2 regions of the Pseudonocardia nantongensis genome follow, and region 1 is predicted to be linked to the other one. Evidence: riboswitches for the same ligand, from Rfam matches in the RefSeq annotation. Region 1 holds a riboswitch; the other holds the start of a gene.
The links. Region 1 has a riboswitch for cobalamin ahead of ACLFMI_RS07815 (ribonucleoside-diphosphate reductase subunit alpha). Riboswitches for the same ligand answer to the same signal wherever they lie in the genome.
Positions count from the first base shown of each region.

Region 1 (11,081 bases):
TGCTCGACGGCGCCTCGCTCGACCGCGGTGAGGCCCTCGACGTCCTCGCCACGCCCGACGCCGAGGTCCTGCACCTGGTCGCCGCCGCGAGCCGGCTGCGCCGGGCGAACTTCGGCGACCAGGTCAAGGTCAACTATCTGGTGAACCTCCGGTCGGGCATGTGCCCGGAGGACTGCGGCTACTGCTCGCAGCGGCTGGGCTCGACCGCGGAGATCCTCTCCTACTCCTGGCTGCCGGCCGCCGACGCCGTCCGCGAGGCGAGCGCCGGGATCCGCGGCGGCGCGTCGCGGGTCTGCCTGGTCGCGAGCGGGCGCGGGCCCGGCGACCGGGACGTGGAGCGGGTCGCGACGATCGTCGAGGAGCTGCGGACCGAGCACCCCGGGATCGAGGTCTGCGCCTGCCTTGGGCTGCTGCGCGACGGGCAGGCGCAGCGGCTGCACGCGGCCGGCGTCGACGCCTACAACCACAACCTGAACACCGCCGAGTCCCGCTACGCCGAGATCTGCTCCACCCACACTTTCGACGACCGCGTCGACACGGTCGCCAAGGCCCGCAACGCCGGTCTGTCACCCTGTTCCGGGCTGATCGTGGGCATGGGCGAGTCCGACGACGAGCTGGTCGATGCCCTGTTCGCGCTGCGCGAGGTGGGCAGCGACTCGATCCCGGTCAACTTCCTGATGCCGTTCGAGGGCACCCCGCTGGCCGACACCTGGCTGCTGGACCCGCTGCGCTGCCTGCGCATCCTGGCGCTGGCCCGGATGGTCGCCCCGGCGAGCGAGGTCCGGATGGCCGGTGGGCGCGAGCAGCACCTGCGGTCGCTGCAGCCGCTGGCGCTGCACGTGGTGAACTCGCTGTTCCTCGGCGACTACCTCACCAGCGAGGGCCAGGCCGCCGAGCAGGACCTGCAGATGATCGCCGACGCCGGGTTCACCGTGCTCGGCGCCGATGCCGGGTCCGGGACGGCCCCCGCCGACGGCTCCGGCACCGCCCCCGCGGCCGACCGGTCCACGACCGCGCTCCGGTTGCGCGGCGCCGGGACGGCACAGGCCCCCAACGCATGACCGGGCTCACCGAGCGCGACCGCGGCCTGCTCTGGCACCCCTACGCCCCGCTCGACGGCCCCGCCCCCTACGCCGTCCACGACGCGTCCGGGACCCGGCTGGACCTGGAGGCGGCCGACGGCACCCGCTTCTCGGCGATCGACGCGATGAGCTCGTGGTGGTGCGCGGTCCACGGCTACCGGCACCCGGTCCTCGACGCCGCGATCCACGACCAGGCGGACCGGTTCAGCCACGTCATGTTCGGCGGGCTGACCCACGAACCGGCGATCCGGCTCGCCGAGGAGCTGGTCCGGGTCACCCCCGCGCGGCTGCAGCACGTGTTCCTGGCCGATTCCGGCTCGGTGTCGGTGGAGGTCGCGCTGAAGCTCGCCGTCCAGTACCAGGCCGCGACCGGACACCCCGGCCGCCGCCGGTTCGTCGCGGTGCGCGGCGGCTATCACGGCGACACCACCGGCGCGATGGGCGTGTGCGACTCGGTCGACGGGATGCACGCGCTGTTCCCCGGGCTCGTCTCCGACCAGCTGTTCCTGCCGCGCCCACCCGCCGCGCGGACCGACCACGGGAAGCTCCTCCCGGAGGCGGACGCGGCGGTCGACGCCTGGATCGCCGAGGCCGAGGAGCTCGTCGCGGCGCACGCGGACACGGTGGCGGCGATCGTCGTCGAACCGGTCCTGCAGGGGGCGGGCGGGATGCACGTCTACCCGCCGCGCTGCCTCGCGGCGCTGCGCCGCATCGCCGACCGGCACGGTGTGCTGCTGGTCGCCGACGAGATCGCCACCGGCTTCGGGCGGACCGGGGCGCGGTTCGCGGTCGAGCACGCCGGTGTCGAACCGGACGTGCTGTGCCTGGGCAAGGCGCTGACCGGCGGCTACCTCACCCTCGCCGCGGTGCTGTGCAGCGGGCGGGTCGCCGAGGCGGTCACCCGCTCCCCGCAGCGGGCCCTGCTGCACGGCCCGACGTTCATGGCCAACCCGCTCGCGTGTGCGGTCGCCGCCGCCTCGCTGTCGCTGCTCACCCCGGCGGTCACCGACCGGGTCGCGGAGATCGGCCGCGAGCTGTCCGCGGCGCTCGCCCCGGCCGCGGAGCTGCCCGCGGTGCGCGAGGTCCGGGTACTGGGAGCCGTCGGCGTGGTGGAGCTGGCCGGCCCGGTCGACGTCGGCGCGGTGACCCGGGCCGCCCTGGAGCGGAGCGTCTGGGTGCGCCCGTTCCGCAACCTCGTCTACACGATGCCGCCCTACGTCACCGGTCCGGACGAGATCGCCGCGATCGGGGCGGCCGTCACGGGCGCGATCGCGCAGGTGCACCGATGACCGCCATGACCGACTGGCTGACCCGGGCCGCGCAGGGCCGGGCCCGCGCCGGCGTCGTCCGGGCCACCGACGTGCGGCGCAACCCGCAGTCCCGGCCGGGCCTGCTCGACCTGGCCTCGAACGACTACCTGGGCCTGGCCGACGACCCGCGGGTGCGGGAGGCCGCCGTCGCGGCGGTCGGACGGTTCGGCACCGGCGCCCGGGCCTCACGGGTCGTCACCGGGACCACCGCCGGGCACGCCGAGCTGGAGCACGAGCTCGCCCGCCTGACCGGGCAGCCGTCCTGCCTGACCTTCTCCAGCGGGTACACCGCGAACGTCGGCCTGCTCACCGCGCTCGGCGACCCGGAGACCCTGTTCGTGTCCGACGCCCACGCGCACGCCTCGCTGGTCGACGGCGCCCGGCTCGCGCGGTCACCGGTGGCGATCTGCCCGCACGCCGACCTCGCCGCACTCGAGCGGCTGCTGCGCGAGCGCGCTGAGCCGCGCGCCGTCGTGGTGGTCGAGTCGCTGTACTCGGTGCTCGGCGACGCCGCCGACCTCGGCCGGATCGCCGCCCTGTGCGCCGAGCACGACGCGCTGCTGGTCGTCGACGAGGCCCACGGCGTGGGCGTCGCCGGGCACGGCCGGGGCGCGGTCCACGCCGCCGGGCTCGCCGGCGCCGAGCACGTCGTGCTGACCGCGACGCTGTCGAAGGCCCTCGGCGCGCAGGGCGGGGCGGTGCTGGGCCCGCCGGGGCTGCGCGCGCACCTGGTCGACACGGCCCGGACGTTCCTGTTCGACACCGCGCTGGCCCCGGCCGCCGCTGCGGCGGCCGCACAGGCCTGCCGGATCGTCCGCCGCGAGCCGGAGCGGGTCGCGGCACTGCACCGGATCGCCCGGGCGATCGCCGGCGCGGCGGGCGTCGAGCACGCCCCGGGAGCGGTGCAGTCGTTGCCGGTGGGGGCTCCGGAGGCCGCCCTCGACGCCGCCGCCCGGCTGTTCGACGACGGCGTGGTCGTCGGGTGCTTCCGGCCGCCGAGCGTGCCCGACGGCGTGTCCCGGCTGCGGCTCGTCGCCCGGGCGACCCTCGACCCGGACCGGGCCGCCGAGACCGCCCACCGGGCCGCCACCCTCGCCGCCGCGTCCTCCTCCGCCCTCACCGGAGCCCCCGGGTGAGCATCCTGGCGGTGACCGGCACCGACACCGGGGTCGGCAAGACGATCGTCACAGCGGCACTGGCGGCCGGCCCGGCCGCGCGCGGGGAGACGGTGGCGGTGTACAAGCCCACCCAGGCCGGGACCGAGGACGGCCGGGGTGACGTCGACGTGGTCCGCGAGCTGGCGGGTGTCGCGACCGCGGTGGAGGGGATCCGGCTGGCGCACCCGATGGCCCCGGTCGCGGCCGCACGGCGCGCCGGGACCACCCTGCCCGACCTCGCCGAGCACGTGGCGGCCGTCGAGGATCTCGCCGCCGACCACGACCACGTCCTGGTCGAGGGCGCGGGCGGGCTGCTCGTCGAGCTGGACGGGCACGGTCGCACGCTCGCCGACCTCTCCACCGCCCTGTCGGCCTCGGCGGTCGTGGTCTGCCGCAGCGGGTTGGGCACGCTCAACCACACCGCGCTCACCGTGGAGGCCCTGACCCGCCGGCAGATCGCGGTCGCCGGGCTGGTGATCGGTTCCTGGCCGGCCGCGCCGTCGGAGATCGAGCGCTCGAACCGGGCGGTACTCGACCACGCCTCCGGCGCAGGGCTCGACCGCGTCTCCGGCGATCTGCCCGGCCCCGCCTCCGGCGGCCTGCTCGGCGCCGTGCCGGACGGAGCGGGTCGGCTCGATCCCGCGCGGTTCCGCGCCGAGGCGCCCGGCTGGCTCCGGTCGCCGTTCGACCACCGACCGGTCGCACCACCACGATCCGCACGGGTTTGCTGCGTTCACACGAGGTCGGGTCCCGTGTGAACGCAGCAAAACCGTGCGGATCCTCGGCGCCGGGGCGGGGGCGTGCCTCGGGGCCCGCCTTATAGGGGTATCGAACGTGTGGTGGCCCAACATGTAGTGTTCGCCGTGCTGGTGGTTCACCGGTCCGCACGGGCCGGTGAGGCAAGAGGGAACCCGGTGCGACTCCGGGACTGCCCCGCAGCGGTGAACGGGAACGATCGCCGTCACGAGCACTGGGAGCCCGCCTCCCGGGAAGCGACGGCCAGTAGGCCCGTGAGTGGTTATCGAGGTCCTGACCGCGATTTCCACTCACGGGGCGGCTCCGCCGCCCACGCCCGTGAGTCCGAAGACCTGCCACCGGTGCGCGCACCGACCGGTGCGTGCAGCTCCGGGGCCCCGCGGGCGGGCGCCAGGGTGTGGTGGGTCGCGTCGCCGGCCCCTGCCTCCTCCCGCGCGCCGGGTCACGGACCGACGGCGACTCGCGAGGAGAGAGACCCGTGACCGCATCCACCGCTCCCCCCGCGCCGGCGCACGGCGTGGCCGCGACCGGCCTGCGCGTGATCCGGCGCGATGGCACCGAGACCACGTTCGACGCCTCCAAGATCACGGTGGCGATGACCAAGGCGTTCCTCGCCGCCGAGGACACCGCGGGGGACACCGCGCACTCGTCCCGGCGCCACCACCTCGTCGGTGAGCTGACCGACCAGGTCGTCACGGCGCTGCACCGCCACCCGGCCCCGGTCGTGCACGTCGAGCAGATCCAGGACCAGGTGGAGCTGGCCCTGATGCGCGGCGGGCACCACAAGGTCGCGCGCTCCTACGTGCTCTACCGGGAGCAGCACGCGCAGGCCCGCGGCGGCAGCGACAGTGACGCCCCCGCCCACGCCGCCACCGCCACCGCCACCGCACCGGTCGTGCACGTCACGCAGCCGGACGGCACCCGGACCCCGCTGGACCGCGACCGCGTCGAGACCGTGCTGGCTGAGGCCCTCGACGGGATCGACGACGTCGAGGCCGCACCGGTGCTGGCCGAGCTGGACCGCACCGTCTACGACGGCATCACCGCCGACGAACTCGCCCAGGGGCTGGTGATGGCGGCCCGCACGCTGGTGGAGCGGGAGCCGGACTACTCGCTGGTCGCGTCCCGGCTGCTGGCCGACCGGCTGCGCGCCGAGGCGGTCTCGCACCTGGTCGGCTCGCCCGCGACCCCGGACCAGGCCACGATGGCCCGGGACTACGCGTCCTACTTCCGGGACTACCTGCGACACGCCATCGGGATCGGACTGGTCGACCCCGAGCTCGCGACGTTCGACCTGGGCCGGGTCACCGCCGCGCTGCGCCCGGAGCGGGACCTGGAGATCGGCTTCCTCGGGCTGCAGACCCTCTACGACCGCTACCTGCTGCACGAGCGCGGCACCCGGTTCGAGCTGCCGCAGGCGTTCTTCCTGCGGGTCGCGATGGGCCTGGCGATCCGGGAGGACGACCGCGAGGCTCGGGCGATCGAGTTCTACGAGCTGCTGTCGAGCTTCGACTTCATGGCCTCCACCCCGACCCTGTTCAACTCCGGAACCACCCGGGCGCAGCTGTCGTCGTGCTTCCTCACCACGGTCGACGACGACCTCGAGTCGATCTTCGGCGGCTACCGGAACAACGCGCTGCTCGCGAAGTACTCCGGCGGGCTGGGCAACGACTGGACCCCGGTCCGCGGCCTCGGCGCGCACATCCGCGGCACCAACGGCGTCTCGCAGGGCGTCGTGCCGTTCCTCAAGATCGCCGGGGACACCGCGGTCGCGGTCAACCAGGGCGGCAAGCGCAAGGGCGCGGCGTGCGCGTACCTGGAGACCTGGCACATCGACGTCGAGGAGTTCCTCGACCTGCGCAAGAACACCGGCGACGACCGCCGGCGCACGCACGACATGAACACCGCGAACTGGGTGCCGGACGAGTTCCTGCGCCGGGTCGACGCGGACGGCGAGTGGACGCTGTTCTCCCCGGACGAGGTGCCCGACCTGCACGACCTCTACGGCGCCGCGTTCGCGCAGCGGTACCGGGAGTACGAGGCCGCGGCACTGCGGGGCGAGATCCGGGTGCACCGGACCGTCGGTGCGGTGGACCTGTGGCGGCGGATGCTGACCGTGCTGTTCGAGACCGGACACCCGTGGATCACGTTCAAGGACCCGTGCAACCTGCGCAGCCCGCAGCAGCACGCCGGGGTGGTGCACTCGTCGAACCTGTGCACCGAGATCACGCTGAACACCCGCGCCGGGGACGACGACGGTGAGGTGGCGGTCTGCAACCTCGGCTCGGTGAACCTGGCCGCGCACGTGACGCGTGACGGGCTCGACGCCGGCAAGCTGCGCCGCACGGTGACCACCGCGGTCCGCATGCTGGACGACGTCGTCGACATCAACTTCTACACGATCCCGGAGGCCCGCCGGTCCAACCTGCGGCACCGCCCCGTCGGGCTCGGGATGATGGGCTTCTCCGACGCCCTGTTCACCCAGCGGATCGCCCCGGGCAGCGACGCGGCCGTCGAGTTCGCCGACTCGAGTGCCGAGGCGCTGAGCTACCACGCGATCGCGGCGTCGTCGGACCTCGCGGTCGAGCGCGGCCGCTACGCCAGCTTCGACGGGTCGCTGTGGAGCCGCGGGGTGCTGCCGATCGACTCCCTGGAACTGCTCGCCCAGGCCCGCGGCGACGGCGAGCTGACCCTCGACCGGTCGTCCACGCTGGACTGGGGCGGCCTCCGGGAGACGGTGCGCACCCAGGGGATGCGCAACTCCAACGTGCTGGCGATCGCGCCGACCGCGACGATCTCCAACATCTGCGGCGTCGGGCAGTCGATCGAGCCGATCCACCTGAACCTGTACGTGAAGTCCAACATGTCCGGCGACTTCACCGTGGTGAACCCGCACCTGGTCCGCGACCTCAAGGAACGCGGGCTGTGGGACGAGGTGATGGTCGCGGACCTGAAGTACTTCGACGGCAGCCTGGCCGAGATCGACCGGGTGCCGACGGACCTCAAGGAGCTGTACGCGACCGCCTTCGAGATCGAGCCGCGGTGGCTGATCGCCGCCGCGTCGCGGCGGCAGAAGTGGCTCGACCAGGCGCAGTCGCTGAACCTGTACCTGGCCGGGCCGAGCGGCCGGAAGCTCGACGAGCTGTACCGGCTGGCCTGGCGCAGCGGCCTGAAGACCACCTACTACCTGCGGACCCGGGCCGCGACGTCGGTGGAGAAGTCCACGCTCAAGGGCACCGACGGCCGGCTCACCGGCGTGCCGAGCTCCCCGGCCGCGTCCGTGCCCGCCGCCGCCTGCTCGATCGACGACCCCGACTGCGAGGCCTGCCAGTGACCACTGTGGAGAACAACGCCGACACCACCGGCCTGGGTGAGATCGACCGCGGCGCCGCCCCGATCGACGCCGACGACAAGCGCATGATCAACGCCCGGTCGGACGTCAACCAGCTCCTGCCGCTCAAGTACCACTGGGCCTGGGACAAGTACCTGGCCGGCTGCGCCAACCATTGGATGCCGACCGAGGTCGCGATGCAGGCCGACATCGCGCTGTGGCGCACCCCGGGCGGCCTGACCGACGACGAGCGGCTGATGCTCACCCGCAACCTCGGCTTCTTCGCCACCGCGGAGTCGCTGGTCGCCAACAACATCGTGCTCGCCGTCTACCGGCACCTCACCAACCCCGAGTGCCGTCAGTACCTCCTGCGCCAGTCGTTCGAGGAGGCCGTGCACACGCACACCTTCCAGTACGTCTGCGAGAGCCTCGGCCTGGACGAGGGCGAGCTGTTCAACGCGTACCGCACGGTCCCGTCGATCACCGAGAAGGACTCCTGGGCGCTGCGCTGGACCCAGGCGCTGTCCGATCCGGACTTCGTCACCGGCACGCAGGAGAACGACCGGGCGTTCCTGCGCGACCTGATCGCGTTCTACGTGGTCTTCGAGGGCATGTGGTTCTACACCGGGTTCGCCCAGATCCTGGCGCTGGGCCGGCGGAACAAGATGGTCGGCGTCGCCGAGCAGTACCAGTACATCCTGCGCGACGAGTCGATCCACCTGAACTTCGGCATCGACTGCATCAACCAGATCAAGATCGAGAATCCACACCTGTGGACGGCGGAGTTCGTCGCCGAGATCCGGGCCATGCTGCACGAGGCGTGCGAGCTGGAGGTCGCCTACGCCCACGACACCATGCCCCGCGGGATGCTCGGCCTGACCGCGCAGACCTGCGAGCAGTACCTGCGGTTCATCACCGACCGCCGGGCCGAGCAGATCGGGCTGGCCCCGCTGTTCGGGCAGGCCGACAACCCGTTCCCGTGGATGAGCGAAGCGATGGACCTGCGCAAGGAGAAGAACTTCTTCGAGACGCGGGTGACCGAGTACCGCAGCGGCGGCTCGCTGGAGTGGGACTGACCGCACGACCGGTAGCGCCCCGTCCGCCACGGCGCGACACGTGATCGCCGCACGGGTGTCGATCGGTGCCGAGGATGGCACCGATCGGCACTCGGGAGACGATCACGGCTACCGGCGGGACCCGCACCCGGCCGTCGTCGGGCCCGGTGGCCTCCGGGCCGCCACGGCGGAGGGCAGGCGCACCGGATCGGCGTTCCGCGGAACGCGGCGCTGACGCCCGGCGGCTGGCCGAGGCGCCGATCTTCCGGGCGGTGTAGAGCGCGAACAGCTCGGTGAGGATCCGCGGGGGGCCGACCAGCCGTCGGAGAGCACGTGGCGTGACGTCACGCCGAAGGGTGTCGTCCTGTCGTTGTCCGGAGTGATCCGCCTGCCCTGTACGCGTGACGGACGACGGGTGCACTCAGCCCGCGTTGCGGTCACCGTCCGGGTCGAGCAGGTCCGGGTCGGGCGCGTCCCGGCCACGCCAGCGGGCGAGTACCGCGGGGTCGGCGCCGGCGTGTGCCAGCACCCGCAGCGCCACCGCCCGGGCGGCCCGGTCCGGCGGGTCCACCGGGCGGGGGCCCGGCTCCTCCCCGGCCGCGACGGCCCGGACGACCTCGGCGGTCACCGCCTGCTGCACCGGGTCGCCGAACCGGTCGAGCAGCCGGTCGAAGGCGGCCGAGCGCCCGGCGTCGAACGGGCGGGGGTGGCCGGTCAGGTCGGTCAGCGGGTGCGCCGGGTACAGGTGCGCGCAGGGCAGGAACCCCTCCGGCACCGGGACCGTCGCCGCGTGCGTGCGGTCGGCCCGCAGGATGTGCGGGAGCAGGTGGGTGTGCGGGCCGTCCGGCGAGCGCCCGTCCGGCGGCGGGATCGGGGCGTACACCTCGGTCCGGCCGAGCGCCGTCGTGAACACCCGGTGCGGGCCGGCGGCGACCACGGCGGCGTTCACCTCCGCGCCGTGCGGGCGCCCCTCGGCCGCGCGCAGGACGGCGAGCAGCTCCGGATCGGCGGTACGGATGCAGACGTCCACCGTGGGCGTGCCCATCCCGAGATCGACGAGCACCGCGTCGCGGTCGGCGGCACGCAGCGCGCCCCGGTCAGGCCCGAGCCCGGTCACCACGGTGCGCGCCGCGCCCTGCGCGGCGTCGGCCGGCAGGCACAGCGCGACGGCGTGGTTCCAGTGGTCCTCCGGGCCGACCGGGGTGCGGTAGGCGAGCGCGCGGGTCGCCGGCGGCGCGTCGAGCCGGATCCCGCCCCGGTCGGTGACGACGGCCCCGCCACCGGTCCGCACCGGCTCGTCCGGGAGCCGGACGAACTCCGCGATCGCCCCCGGCGCGCCCATGCTCCAGCCCGCGTCCGGGTCGGCCAGATGATCGGCCAGCAGCTCCGCGACGGCGTTCATTCCCACACCCTGCCTCTCCCGCCGGAGGGGTCGACGCCTCCGGACCTCGGTTGCATCCTCACCGCGCACCCACCCGGTCCCAGCGGCGTCCCCACCACAGCACCGTCCCGGCGGTCAGCACCACCGCGACCGAGGGCACCAGCACCACCTGCGGGGCCGCGAACAGGTACTCCCGGCCCTCGGCCACCATCGCACCCCACTCGGCGGTCGGCGGCTGCACGCCGAGCCCGAGGAACGACAGCCCGGACACCGTCAGCAGCGTCCCGGCGAACCGGACGCAGGCGTGCGCGAGCAGCGGCGGGACCACGTTGCGACCGACGTGTCCCACCAGCACCCGCACCGGACCGGCACCCAGCGCCACCGCCGCGCCCACGTACTCGCGACCGGACTCGACGAGCGCCAGCAGGAAGGTCTGCCGGGCGAACGGGGTCCAGCCGATCAGCCCGATCGCGATCATCAACGACCCGGCGCCGGGGCCGAGCGCGACGGCGGCGAGCAGCCCGAACAGCACGACGGGCAGCGCGGCGAGCACGTCGACCAGCCGCATCGCCGCGCGGCCGAGCGCTCCGGTCGCCGCGGCGGCCAGCCCGACCGCGACCCCGACCACGCCGGTGACCAGCACCGTCAGCACGCTGATCCCGATCGTGAGCCGGCCGCCCGCGACGAGCCGGGACAGCAGGTCCCGGCCGAGCTGGTCGGTGCCCAGCGGGTGGGCGAGCGACGGCCCGGCCAGCAGCGCGCCGAAGTCCACCTCGTCCGGGGCCGGCAGCACGGCCGGGGCCACCAGGAGCACGAACCCCACCAGCCCGGCGACGACAACCGGCCCCCGTGGACCCGTACGCCGCCCGGCGTGGTCCGGCTGACGAGTCCCGGAGCTCGCCGACCGCGTTCCGCGGAACGTTCCGGGCCTCATCGGGCGCGTTCCGCGGAACGCAGCACCGGGTCGGTCGCGACCGCCAGCACCTCGACCAGCACCCCGGCCGTCACC
Region 1 covers NZ_JBKGXT010000005.1:212,750-223,830, forward strand. Annotated here, with positions in the region: gene bioB (biotin synthase BioB) at 1-1,061, shown strand, start outside; gene bioA (adenosylmethionine--8-amino-7-oxononanoate transaminase) at 1,058-2,371, shown strand; gene ACLFMI_RS07805 (8-amino-7-oxononanoate synthase) at 2,368-3,528, shown strand; gene bioD (dethiobiotin synthase) at 3,525-4,307, shown strand; cobalamin riboswitch at 4,403-4,659, shown strand; gene ACLFMI_RS07815 (ribonucleoside-diphosphate reductase subunit alpha) at 4,784-7,639, shown strand; gene ACLFMI_RS07820 (ribonucleotide-diphosphate reductase subunit beta) at 7,636-8,712, shown strand; gene ACLFMI_RS07825 (DUF6925 family protein) at 9,113-10,093, opposite strand; gene ACLFMI_RS07830 (ABC transporter permease) at 10,152-10,895, opposite strand; gene ACLFMI_RS07835 (ABC transporter permease) at 11,003-11,081, opposite strand, start outside.

Region 2 (11,081 bases), on a different contig from region 1:
CCGATCTCGCCGTCATCGACGTCACCCCCGACGGCCTCACCCTGATCGAGACCGCCCCCGGCGTCACCGAAGACGACGTCCGCGACCAGACCGCCGCCCCACTGCACTGACCGTGCAGGCGGAGCGTCAGGCGCGGGGGCCGGGGGCGACGGGCATGTTCGTCAGGCCTCGGACCAGGGTGGACTGGCGGTGGGTCAGCTCGGACGGATCCACCGCCAGCGCCAGGTCCGGGCGGTCGGCGACCAGCTTGCCGATCGCCACCCGGCCCTCGATCCGGGCCAGCTGGGCACCCAGGCAGAAGTGCACGCCGTGCCCGAAGAACACGCCACCCGAGGTGTCCCGGCCCAGGTCGAGCTGGTCCGGACGCTCCACCCAGTCACCGTCCCGGTTGGCGGCCGCCAGGCCGAGCATCACCATCTCCCCCGCCGGGATCGTCACGCCGGAGTAGGTCACCTCCTCGGCGGTGAACCGGATCGGCGCCTGCGCGACCGGTGAGTCGAACCGCAGGAACTCCTCCACCGCGCTCGTGATCAGCGACGGGTCCGCCTGCAGCCGGGCCAGCTCGTCGGGATGCGTGAGCAGGGCCAGCACGCCGTTGCCGATCAGGTTGACCGTCGTCTCGTGCCCGGCGATCAGCAGCATGACCGCCATCGCGACGAGCTCCTCGGAGGAGAGCCGGTCGCCGTCGGTGTCGCTGACCTCGATCAACGACGACAGCAGCGCGTCGTCCGGCTCGGTCCGCTTGCGCGCGATCAGCTCGCTCAGGTAGCCGTACAGCTTGCCCATCGCGGCGTTCTTGTCGTCGGCCGGGGACTCGTCGACCAGCACCGACGACCAGGCCGAGAAGTCGTCACGGTCCTCGGCGGGAACCCCGAGCAGCTCGCAGATCACCTGCACCGGCACCAGGAACGCGTACTCGCGCATCAGGTCCACGGTGCCGTCCTCCGGCATCCGGGCCAGCAGATCCGCGGCGATCTCCTCGACCCGTGGCTGCAGCTCCGACATCCGGCGCACGGTGAACGACCGGCTCACCAGCTTGCGCAGCCGGGTGTGGTCCGGCGGGTCCATCAGGATCATCATCGGGGTCGGCGCCGCCGGCATGTCCGCGCGCTGCTCCTCCGGCAGCGTGTACCGCCAGTCCTTGCTCAGGCGCGGGTCGACGAACGCCTCGCGGACGTCGGCGTGCCGGGTGAGCAGCCACATCTCGCCGTCCGGGAGGGCGAGCTTGCGAACCGGTTCGGATTCCCGCAGGGCGGCGTAGGCGGGGTAGGGATCGCTCCAGAACCCGCCGGTGAACAGCTCGTGCGGGTCGGTGCCGGTGGTGGTCAGCGCCATGGACACCATCATGCCAGCGGCGGTAAGCGCGCGCTTACACCGCGGCGAACCGAGTGATCGAGCACACGTCCGGGTCCAGCGCGACGTCGTCCGGGAGCGGCTTCCCGAGGACGACGGCGGCGGCCACCGCGGCCAGCGCCGGTGCCGACTCGATGCCCGACCCGCCCTGCCCGGCGACGAAGTGGAAGCCGGGGTGCTCCGGGCGGGCCCCCAGCACCGGGCCGCGGTCCGGCGCGAACGTGCGCAGGCCCGCCCACGCGGTGCGCACCGAGCGCAGGCCCAGCGTCGTCGCGGCGCCGACCCGGTCCAGGGCCAGCGCGACGTCGAGCTCGTCCGCGCGGGCGTCACCGGGCTCGGCCGGGGTCTCGTCGGCCGGGGAGACCAGCACCGCGTCGGTCTCGGCCTTGAGGTACCAGCGCTCGGCGGCGTCGGCGGTCAGCGGGAGCGGCGCGGAACCGCCCGCACCGTCCGGGACCCGCAGCCGTGCCGGGTCGGGCGCCGGGCAGGCGGCGATCGTGCGCCGGTAGGGCCGCAACCCCGCGCCCGGGACGCCGGCCAGCGCGGCGACCTGCTCGGTCCACGCGCCGGCCGCGTCGACCACCTCGGCGGCCCGGACCCGCTGCCCGCCCGCGGTGTCCACCGTCCAGCCCGACCCGTCCCGGCTGATCGCGACGGCGCGGGCGTCCCGCAGCACGGTGCCGCCGCGCGCCAGCAGGCCGCGCCGGTAGCCGTCGTGCAGGGCGATCGCGTCGGCGTCGCAGGCGCCGGGGGTCCAGGCTGCGGCCCGCGGCCGGTGCAGCACCGGGCAGCGGGCCACGGCCTCGTCCGGATCGAGCGGCACCGGGGCACCCGGCTCGCCGCGCTGCTCGTCCAGGGTCGCGGCCAGGGCGGCGACGGCCTCGTCGTCCTCGGCCACGGTCAGCACCGGGCGCGGGGCGAGCAGCGGCGGGGTGTCCAGCTCGCGTTCCAGCACCGCGAACCGCGGCCCGGACGCGTCGATCAACGCCCGGAACGGGCCCGCCCCGTGCCCGGGGATGTAGGTGGCCGCGGAGCGGGCGGTGGAGTGCACCGGCAGGTCGTGCTCGGCCTCCAGCAGCGTCACGCGGGCGTGCGCCGCGAGCTCGTAGGCCACCGAGACGCCGGCGATCCCGCCGCCGACCACCACCAGATCCGTGTCCCCGTCCATCACCCACGACGGTAGCCGGATAAACCGGTGGCGCCGCCCGCTGCGGTGGTCCTACCGTTCCGGCCATGCTGATCCGGTTCCTCTGAGCGGCCCGCGGGGCCCGCGCCGACACCTGCCGTGGGCGGGTCGCGGCCGGGGAGTCCCGCATCCCGCCGCCGGCCCGTGACGTCCGTCCCGGCCCGGAACCGACCGCGCCCGCATGCGCGCCCCGCGCACCGGCACGCCTCCGGACCCGCACGTCGTCGCCGGCCCCTCGCGTCCCACCGTCACCAGCACCCGAGCGGGTGCGACCAGCCACGCAGGAGGCCCGTATGCGCACCACCCGACCCAGCACGACCACGACCACGGCCGCCGAGGCCCCGGCCGGCCTCGACACGCAGGCCGTCGGCGAGCAGCCCACCGGGGCTGCGGATCGCCCGGCCAACCGCGCGGAACGGCGGGCGGCCCGCCGGGGCCGCACCGCCGACCACGCGTCCGGCCCGGTAGCGCCCCGCAACACGGGCCGACCCCGCACGCCAAGCCCGCGCACATCCGCACGGACTTCGCGGCGCGGCGCTCCGGCTGACCGGCCGCGCACCCTACGACCCGGTGCCGCACCCCACGCATGGGGTGCGGCACCCGGGAACGGGGTGCGGCAAGCAGGCGAGCGCGGGGCGGGGCTGCGGCGTGCCAGGGTGGCGGGGTGACCGTCACCGTCTGGTGGGCCCGGCCGATCGACCCGTCGGCGCGGCCCGATCTCGCCGCCCTGCTCGACGCGCACGAGCAGCAGCGGATGGCTGCGCTGCGCCGCGACGACGACCGGCACCGCTACCTCGCGGCGCACGCCCTGGCCCGGCTGGTGCTGGCCGGCCGCCTGGACGCCGACCCGGTCACCCTGGACATGGACCGCACCTGCCGTTGCGGGAAGCCGCACGGCAAGCCCCGCCTGGCGGCGCGCGGCGACGACCCCGGGTTCTCGCTGACCCACTCCGGCGACCTGGTCGGGGTGGCGGTGGGCACCGGCCCGGTCGGCGTCGACGTCGACCGGCACCGCCCGCTGTCCGGACTGGACGGGCTGGCCGAGCACGCCCTGTCCACAGCCGAGCGCGCCGCGCACCCGCTGGAGCCGGCGTCGTTCCTGGTCACCTGGACCCGCAAGGAGGCGCTGCTCAAGGCGACCGGTGAGGGCCTGACGCTGCCGATGGACGCGCTCACGCTGAGCCCGCCGGACGGTCCGCCACGGGTGCTGGAGTGGTCCGGTGTCGCGGGCGACTGGTGGGTCGCCGACGTCGCCACCCCGCACGACGACCACCCGGGCGCGGTCGCCGGGCCCGGTCCGGCCACGCCGCCGGTCGAGCTCGCGGACGGCGACGCGGTGCTGTCGGTGCGCCGGGCGACAATGCGGGGGTGAGCAGTCCGGCCGCCCCCGCACGCTGGGTGCTGCACCTGGACATGGACGCGTTCTTCGCCTCCGTCGAGCAGCTCACCCGCCCGACACTGGCCGATCGGCCCGTACTCGTCGGTGGGCTCGGGCCGCGCGGGGTCGTCGCGGGGGCGAGCTACCAGGCGCGGGTGTTCGGGGCCCGCTCGGCGATGCCGATGGGCCAGGCCCGGCGCCGCTGCCCGCACGCCACCGTGCTGCCGCCCCGGTTCCCGCTCTACAAGGCGATCTCCGACGAGGTGATGGGCGTGCTGTCCGGCGCGTCCCCGGTGCTGGAACCGGTGTCGGTGGACGAGGCGTTCCTCGAGCCGCCGGACCTCGCGGGGGCGGACCCGGAGCAGGTGCACCGGTTCGGGACCGAGCTGCGGGCCGCGGTGCGGGAGCGGACCGGCCTGCCGGCCTCGGTCGGGGTCGGGTCCGGCAAGCAGGTCGCCAAGATCGCCTCCGAGCTGGCCAAGCCGGACGGGCTGCTGGTCGTCGCGCACGCCGAGCAGGACGCGGTGCTCGCGCCGCTGCCGGTCCGGTCGCTGTGGGGCATCGGACCGGTGTCCGGCGAGGCCCTGCGCAAGATCGGGATCGACACGATCGGGCAGCTGGCCGCGATGGACACCCGCGAGGTCGCCGGGATCCTCGGCACCGCGATGGGCACCGAGCTGCACCGGCTGGCGCGCGGGATCGACGACCGCCCGGTGGCCCCGCGCGGGGCGGCGAAGCAGATCAGCGCGGAGACCACGTTCGACACCGACCTGACGGCGATGAGCGCGGTGCACGAGGCGATCGGGACGATCGTCGCCGCGGTGCACCGGCGGCTGGTCGCCGACGGCCGGGCCGCCCGGACCGTCACCGTCAAGGCGCGCACCGGGGACTTCGTGACGGCGACCCGGTCGGAGACGACGCCGTTCGCCAGCCGGGAGCTCTCGACGCTGTCCGCGATGGCCCGCCGGCTGGCCGACGCCGCCGTCGGCGAGGGTGGGGTGCGGCTGCTCGGGGTGTCGGTGTCCGGGTTCGACGACGAGCCACCGCTGGCCCTGTTCGACGCCGTCCCCTCCGAGCAGGGCTGGGCGGCGGCCCCGGTCGACCCGACCACGAACGGGCTCCCGCGCACCCCGGTCGAGGAGCCGGTGGAGCCGGACCAGGTGACCGTCGACGACGGTGGCTTCGGCCCGCCGGAGGACGCGAACGGCGCCCGGATCGCCCCCGGTCCGACCCGGCCGGACGGCGAGGGCCCGCCGGAGCCGGAGCGCCCGTGGCGGGCCGGGGACGACGTGCGGCACCCCGAGCACGGGCACGGCTGGGTGCAGGGCGCCGGGCACGGCCGGGTCACCGTGCGCTTCGAGACCGCGGTGACCGGGCCGGGGCGGACCCGGACGCTGGACGCCGCCGACCCCGAGCTGACCCGGGCCGACCCGCTGGACAGCTGGCGCCCTGGGCCGTGAGCACGCCGCACCGCCGGCCGGGCCCGGGCGTGCCAGCACGTGCGCGCGGACACCCCGGCGCGGCGGCGGACACCCGGCGCGGCGGGCGGGGGTCAGCCGATCAGCGGGCTGCGGTGCGGTGGGGCCACCCGGGCCCCGGCCGGGACGCGCACGTCCAGCTCCGGGACGGCACGGGTCAGGCCGTCGAGCACCGAGCCGAGGGCGGCGTCGGCGGCGGGGTCGCCGGACACCAGCAGCACCGCGGCACCGGCCGACCGGCTCGCCGCCCACGCCGACACCCGGGCGACCGCGTCCCGCGGCGTGACCCGCTCGACCCGCCACGCCTCGGCGTAGAACAGGGCGACCGACTCGGGATCGTCGGCCCGGGGCGGGAAGGTGAACACGGTGTCGGCCTCCGCGAGCGGGTCGGCGGGGCCGGTGGCGGGGTCGGCTGCGGTGCCGAGCACCGACAGGACGGGGTTCATCGCAGGTCCTCCTCGAGGGGTCCTCGCCCTCAGCGCGGGAATCGTGCGACGACGGCGCAGTCTCCTGGCTCCCGGATCGTCACGCGCCCCCGGCCTTCCCGTCCGCGTCCGCGGCGGTGACCGTGTGCTGGGGACACGCTCCCCGATGACAGTGGCGGGACCGCGCCGGACTCGCACCGGCTTCCTGCCACCGTCGTCGGGTCGAGCCCATCACGCGGACTGACGACGGTCAACCGATCCCGGCCGACCCCACACCCCGCAGGTGGTCGAGCACGTCGTGCTCGGCGAGGGTGCCGCGCACCGGGCCGTCCGGGGTGTCGCGGACCGCGAGCCGGGTGCCGCGGTGCCGGGCGAGCAGGTCCAGCACGTCCCGGACGGGGGTGTCGGCGCCGAGCACCGGCAGCCCCGGATCCGCCGGGGCGGCGTCGGCGCCGAGCACGGACGGCCCCGGATCGGCCGGGGCGGGGCCCGGGCCGTCGCTCGCGACACCGGTCCCGGCGGCCGGCCGCTCGTCGACCAGCGGCGTGCCCCGCGGCACCAGGGCGCCCTCGACCGGCCGCATCAGCTCGCCGACGGTGACCCGGCGCAGCGCCTCGTCCACCGGGGTGTCGGCGGCGATGTCGATCCCGCGCCGCAACAGCTTGAGCGTGTAGATCGTGTCCCGCGACACCAGGTTGCTCAGCCCGGTGGCCAGCACGACGGCCGCCATCAGCGGCAGGATCAGCGCGTAGTCGCCGGTCAGCTCGAACACGATGAGCACCGCGGTGATCGGCGCGTGCGCGGCCCCGGCGAAGACCGCCGCCATCCCGACCAGGCCGAACGCGCCCGGGTTCAGGTCCAGCGCCGGGAACGCCGCGCTCGCCGCGATCCCGAACGCGGTGCCGGCGGTGCCGCCGACGAACAGCGACGGCGCGAACACCCCGCCCGAGCCGCCGATCCCGATCGTCAGGCTGGACGCGAGGATCTTGCCGACGACCAGGAGCAGCAGGAACCCGAGCGCGTACCGGCTCTCGATCGCGTTCTCCAGCACCGGGTAGCCGACCCCGTACATCTGCGGCAGCGCGAGCAGCAGGGCGCCGAGGAGCAGGCCACCGACCGCGGGGCGCAGCCACTCCGGGCCGCGCCAGACCCGGTCGCAGGCGTCCTCGACGACGTAGAGGATCCGCGCGAAGGCCCAGCCGAGCAGCCCGGCGAGCAGGCCGAGCACGGCGTAGAGCGGCAGGCTCGCGGCACTGCCGAGCTCGAAGTGCGGCAGGGTCAGGATCGCGGTGTCGCCCGCGATCAGCTTCGCGACGACGTTGGCCGTCACCGAGCTGATCACCAGGACGCCGAACGCCTCGGCGCTGAACGAGCGCAGGATCAGCTCCAGCCCGAACACCACACCGGAGATCGGCGCGTCGAACGTCGCGGAGATCCCGCCGGCGGCGCCGCAGCAGACCATCAGCACCATCCGGGTGGAGGGCACCCGCAGCCACTGCCCGATCGCCGAGCCCAGCGCGGAGCCGATCTGCACGATCGGGCCCTCCCGGCCGACCGAGCCGCCGGTGCCGATGCAGATCCCGGAGGCGAGCGCCTTCACCCCGGCCACCGTCGCCGGGATCCGGCCCCCGTTGCGGGCGACGGCGACCATCACCTCGGGGACGCCGTGGCCGCGGGCCTCCGGCGCGAACCGCTGGACCAGCGGGCCGTACACGAGCCCGCCGAGCACCGGAGCGACCAGCAGGAACCAGAACCCCAGTACGGGCAGGTGGGTCGAGGCCACCCGGCCGGCGTCGGAGAAGTCCGCGCGGCCGGTGACCAGCCAGGTCACCCCGAGGATCAGCTCGTGGAACAGCACCGATCCGAGGCCTGCCCCGAGGCCGATGATCAGCGCGAGGCCGACCAGGCCGGGACGGGTGCCGACCAGGGTGCGGTGCAGGGCGCGGCCGGCACCGCGCGGGCCCGCGAGGGCGCCGCCGGTCATCTCCTCCGGCATGCCGCCGAGGGTTGCATATTGCACGATTGCAGTGTGCAACCTGTTGCCGGGCTCACGACCCGACGGGTGCCTCCAGGCCGGCCACCGGCCCGATCACCACGATCGCCGGCGGGCTGATCTCGTGCTCGGCCGCGACCCGCGCGGCCGTCGCCAGGGTGCCGCGCACGCTGCGCTGGATGCGGGTGGTGCCGTCCTGCACGATCAGCATCGGGGTCTGCGGGTCCCGGCCGTGCTCGACGAGCACCTCGGCGAACCGGCCGAGCCGCTCGACGGCCATCATGAGCACGATCGTCCCGCGCATCCGGCCGAGCGCCGCCCAGTCGGTGAGGCTGCGCGGGTCCTCCGGGGCGACGTGCCCGGACACCACGACGATCTCGTGCGCCACCCCGCGGTGCGACACCGGCGTCCCGGCGACGGCGGGGGCGGCGAACGCGCTGGTGATCCCGGGGACGACGGTGACCGGCACCCCGGCCGCGGCGCAGGCCTGGACCTCCTCGAACCCGCGGCCGTAGACGAACGGGTCACCGCCCTTGAGCCGGACGACGAACCTGCCGGCCCTGGCGTGCTCGATCAGCAGCTCGTTGATCCGTTCCTGGGCCATCGCGCGGCCATAGGGGATCTTGGAGGCGTCCACGACCTCGACGTCGGCCGGGAGCTCGTCGATCAGGTCCCGCGGGCCCAGCCGGTCGGCGACGACGACCTGCGCCCGGGACAGCATCCGCCGGCCGCGCACGGTGATCAGCTCGGGGTCGCCGGGACCGCCCCCGACCAGCGCGACGCCGGCCTGCGGGGGCTCCGCGTCCTCGTCCACGGCACCGGACTGCAGCGCCTCGACCAGCGCGGTCCGCACGGCGGCCGACCGGCGGTGCGCGCCGCGGGCCAGTACGCCGACGGTGAGCCCGTCGTGCGCACCGGTAGCCGGGGTGACCGCGCTGCCGGCGGCGCCGTCGTCGGCGCGCACGCAGAAGATCCGGTTCCGCTCGGCCTCGGCGGTGACGGCGGCGTTCACGGCCGGGTCGTCGGTGGCCGCGATGGCGTACCAGGCACCCTCCAGGTCGCCGTCGGTGTAGCGGCGGGCGGTCCAAGTGACCTCCCGGGCCGACGCCATCCCCTCGACGGCCGGGGTCACCTCGGGCGAGACGACCTCGACGACCGCGCCGGACGCGATCAGGCGGGCGGTCCGGCGCTGGGCGACCTGCCCCCCGCCGACGACGACCGCCCGGCGTCCGGACAGGTCCAGGCCGACCAGGTACTGCTCGTGCTGCGCGCTCAACGACGTTCCTCTCCCGGGGTGTCCGTCCGCGCCCGGACACGGCGGCGGGAGCCCCGGGTCGCACCGGGGTCCCGCTCGACGGCGACGATCGAGGATAACGACCGGTGCCCGGCTGTCCGAGACCGCGGAGGCCAACCCCACACCACGACAGCCCCGGCCCCGCGGTGTGGCGCGTGGTGTGGGGGCGCGCCGGCCGGGGTCTCGGCGGGTCGGGGCTCAGCGGGCCCGGCGGGCGACGGCGACCGTGACGCCGTCGCCCGCGGTCTTCGGCACGATCAGCATCGCGCCGGGCCCGGCGGCGAGCAGCGCGGCGGCCTCGGCGACGCCCGGGGTGCCGGTCGCCGCGGCGACCCGGGCGCTGGGGTGCGGGACGGCCACCCCGGCGAGCGCGGGGGCGGTGAACCCGCACGGCACGGCGGGCGCCAGCGCGTCGAGCAGTCCGGGCTCGGCGGCCCGGACGTCGAGGGTCGCGAACGTCGCCCGGGTCAGGTCCAGCCCGTGCGTCGCGGCGACCCGGTCCAGCAGCGTCCGCACCGGCTCCGCCCCGATCCCCGGTCGCAGCCCGATCCCTACGGTGATCGAGGGTCGTGGAGCGTGGCGTTCGCCCACCGAACGTTCCGCTCCAGAACCGTCGATCACGGGCCGTCGATCATGCGACCGGGGCGGCGGCGACGAACCGGGCCACCGCGTCCGGCACGCCGGCGGGGTGGGTGTGCAGGAACGACGCGTGCACCCCGTCCTGCACGAAGCCCTCGGGCTCGCCGCCGCGCCAGGCCCAGGCGGGCGCCGCACCGGCGCGGGGGTTCACGGCGCAGCGGTGGAACTCGTGCGCCCCGGTCCGGCTCCCCGCCGGGAACAGCGGCGACCCCGACACGGCGACGGCCTCCCGGTAGCCCAGGGTCAGCCGCGGGCTCATCGCAGCGGCGGCGTCCAGCACCCCGCACATCGGCGTCCCGTCGAGGTCGCGGCACAGGTAGAGCAGGCCGCCGCACTCGGCGTGCACCGGCGCCCCGGACGCGGCCAGCCGGGCCACCGCCGCCCGCAGCGGCGCGTTCTCCCCCAGCGCCCCGACGTGCTCCTCGGGGAACCCGCCGGGCAGCACCAGCGCCGCGGTCCGCTCGGGCAAGCCCGGGTCGCGCAGCGGGTCCAGCGCGACGACCTCGGCGCCCGCGGCGCGCAGCAGCTCGGCGTGCTCGGCGTACCCGAACCCGAACGCCGGTCCCCCGGCCAGCGCCACGACCGGGCGCGCAGCGCCACCCGGTCCTCCGCTGCTCGCCGCCGCGCCGCCCGGTCCCGCGCCGCCCGTTGCACCGCCGCCCGGGCCCGCCGCGGCGGCGATCTCGGCGGCCGGGTCCCAGGCCGGGCCGTCGGGCAGCGGGCGGGCCAGGGCCAGCACCGCGTCCAGGTCGACGTGCGCCGCGACCAGCTCGGCCATCGCGTCCACGGCCGCCGTCGCGGCGACACCGTGCTCCGCGGCGGTGATCAGCCCGAGGTGCCGGGACGGCACGGCCAGCTCGGCCCGCCGCGGCACCGCGCCCAGCACCGGCAGGCCGACCTCGTCGGCGGCGGCGCGGAGCACCTCGGCGTGCCGCTCCGACCCGACCCGGTTCAGGATCACGCCCGCGACCCCGACGGTGTCCTCGAACGACCGGAACCCGTGCAGCAGCGCCGCCAGCGACCGGGACTGCCCGCGGACGTCGACCACCAGCACCACCGGGGCGCCCAGCGCGGCCGCGACCTGCGCGGTGGATCCGGCCCCGTCCGGGATGCGCCCGTCGAAGAGCCCCATCACGCCCTCGACGACCGCGACGTCGGCGCCCCCGGCGCCGTGCCGGGCCAGCGGCGCGATCCGCTCGGGCCCCTGCAGGACGACGTCGAGGTTCCGGCCGGGCCGCCCGGCCGCGAGGGTGTGGTAGCCGGGGTCGATGTAGTCCGGGCCCACCTTGAACGGCGCGACCCGGGTCCCGCGCCGGGCGAGCGCGGCCATGAGGC
Region 2 covers NZ_JBKGXT010000009.1:122,760-133,840, forward strand. Annotated here, with positions in the region: gene ACLFMI_RS12005 (3-oxoacid CoA-transferase subunit B) at 1-110, shown strand, start outside; gene ACLFMI_RS12010 (cytochrome P450 family protein) at 127-1,335, opposite strand; gene ACLFMI_RS12015 (NAD(P)/FAD-dependent oxidoreductase) at 1,370-2,521, opposite strand; gene ACLFMI_RS12020 (4'-phosphopantetheinyl transferase family protein) at 3,204-3,911, shown strand; gene ACLFMI_RS12025 (DNA polymerase IV) at 3,908-5,377, shown strand; gene ACLFMI_RS12030 (hypothetical protein) at 5,470-5,841, opposite strand; cobalamin riboswitch at 5,878-6,051, opposite strand; gene ACLFMI_RS12035 (chloride channel protein) at 6,071-7,840, opposite strand; gene cobA (uroporphyrinogen-III C-methyltransferase) at 7,869-9,089, opposite strand; gene ACLFMI_RS12045 (cobalamin biosynthesis protein) at 9,306-9,728, opposite strand; gene ACLFMI_RS12050 (cobyrinate a,c-diamide synthase) at 9,739-11,081, opposite strand, start outside.
Region 2: it holds a riboswitch for cobalamin, as region 1 does, so the genes downstream of both, ACLFMI_RS12030 (hypothetical protein) here and ACLFMI_RS07815 (ribonucleoside-diphosphate reductase subunit alpha) in region 1, are expected to answer to the same signal.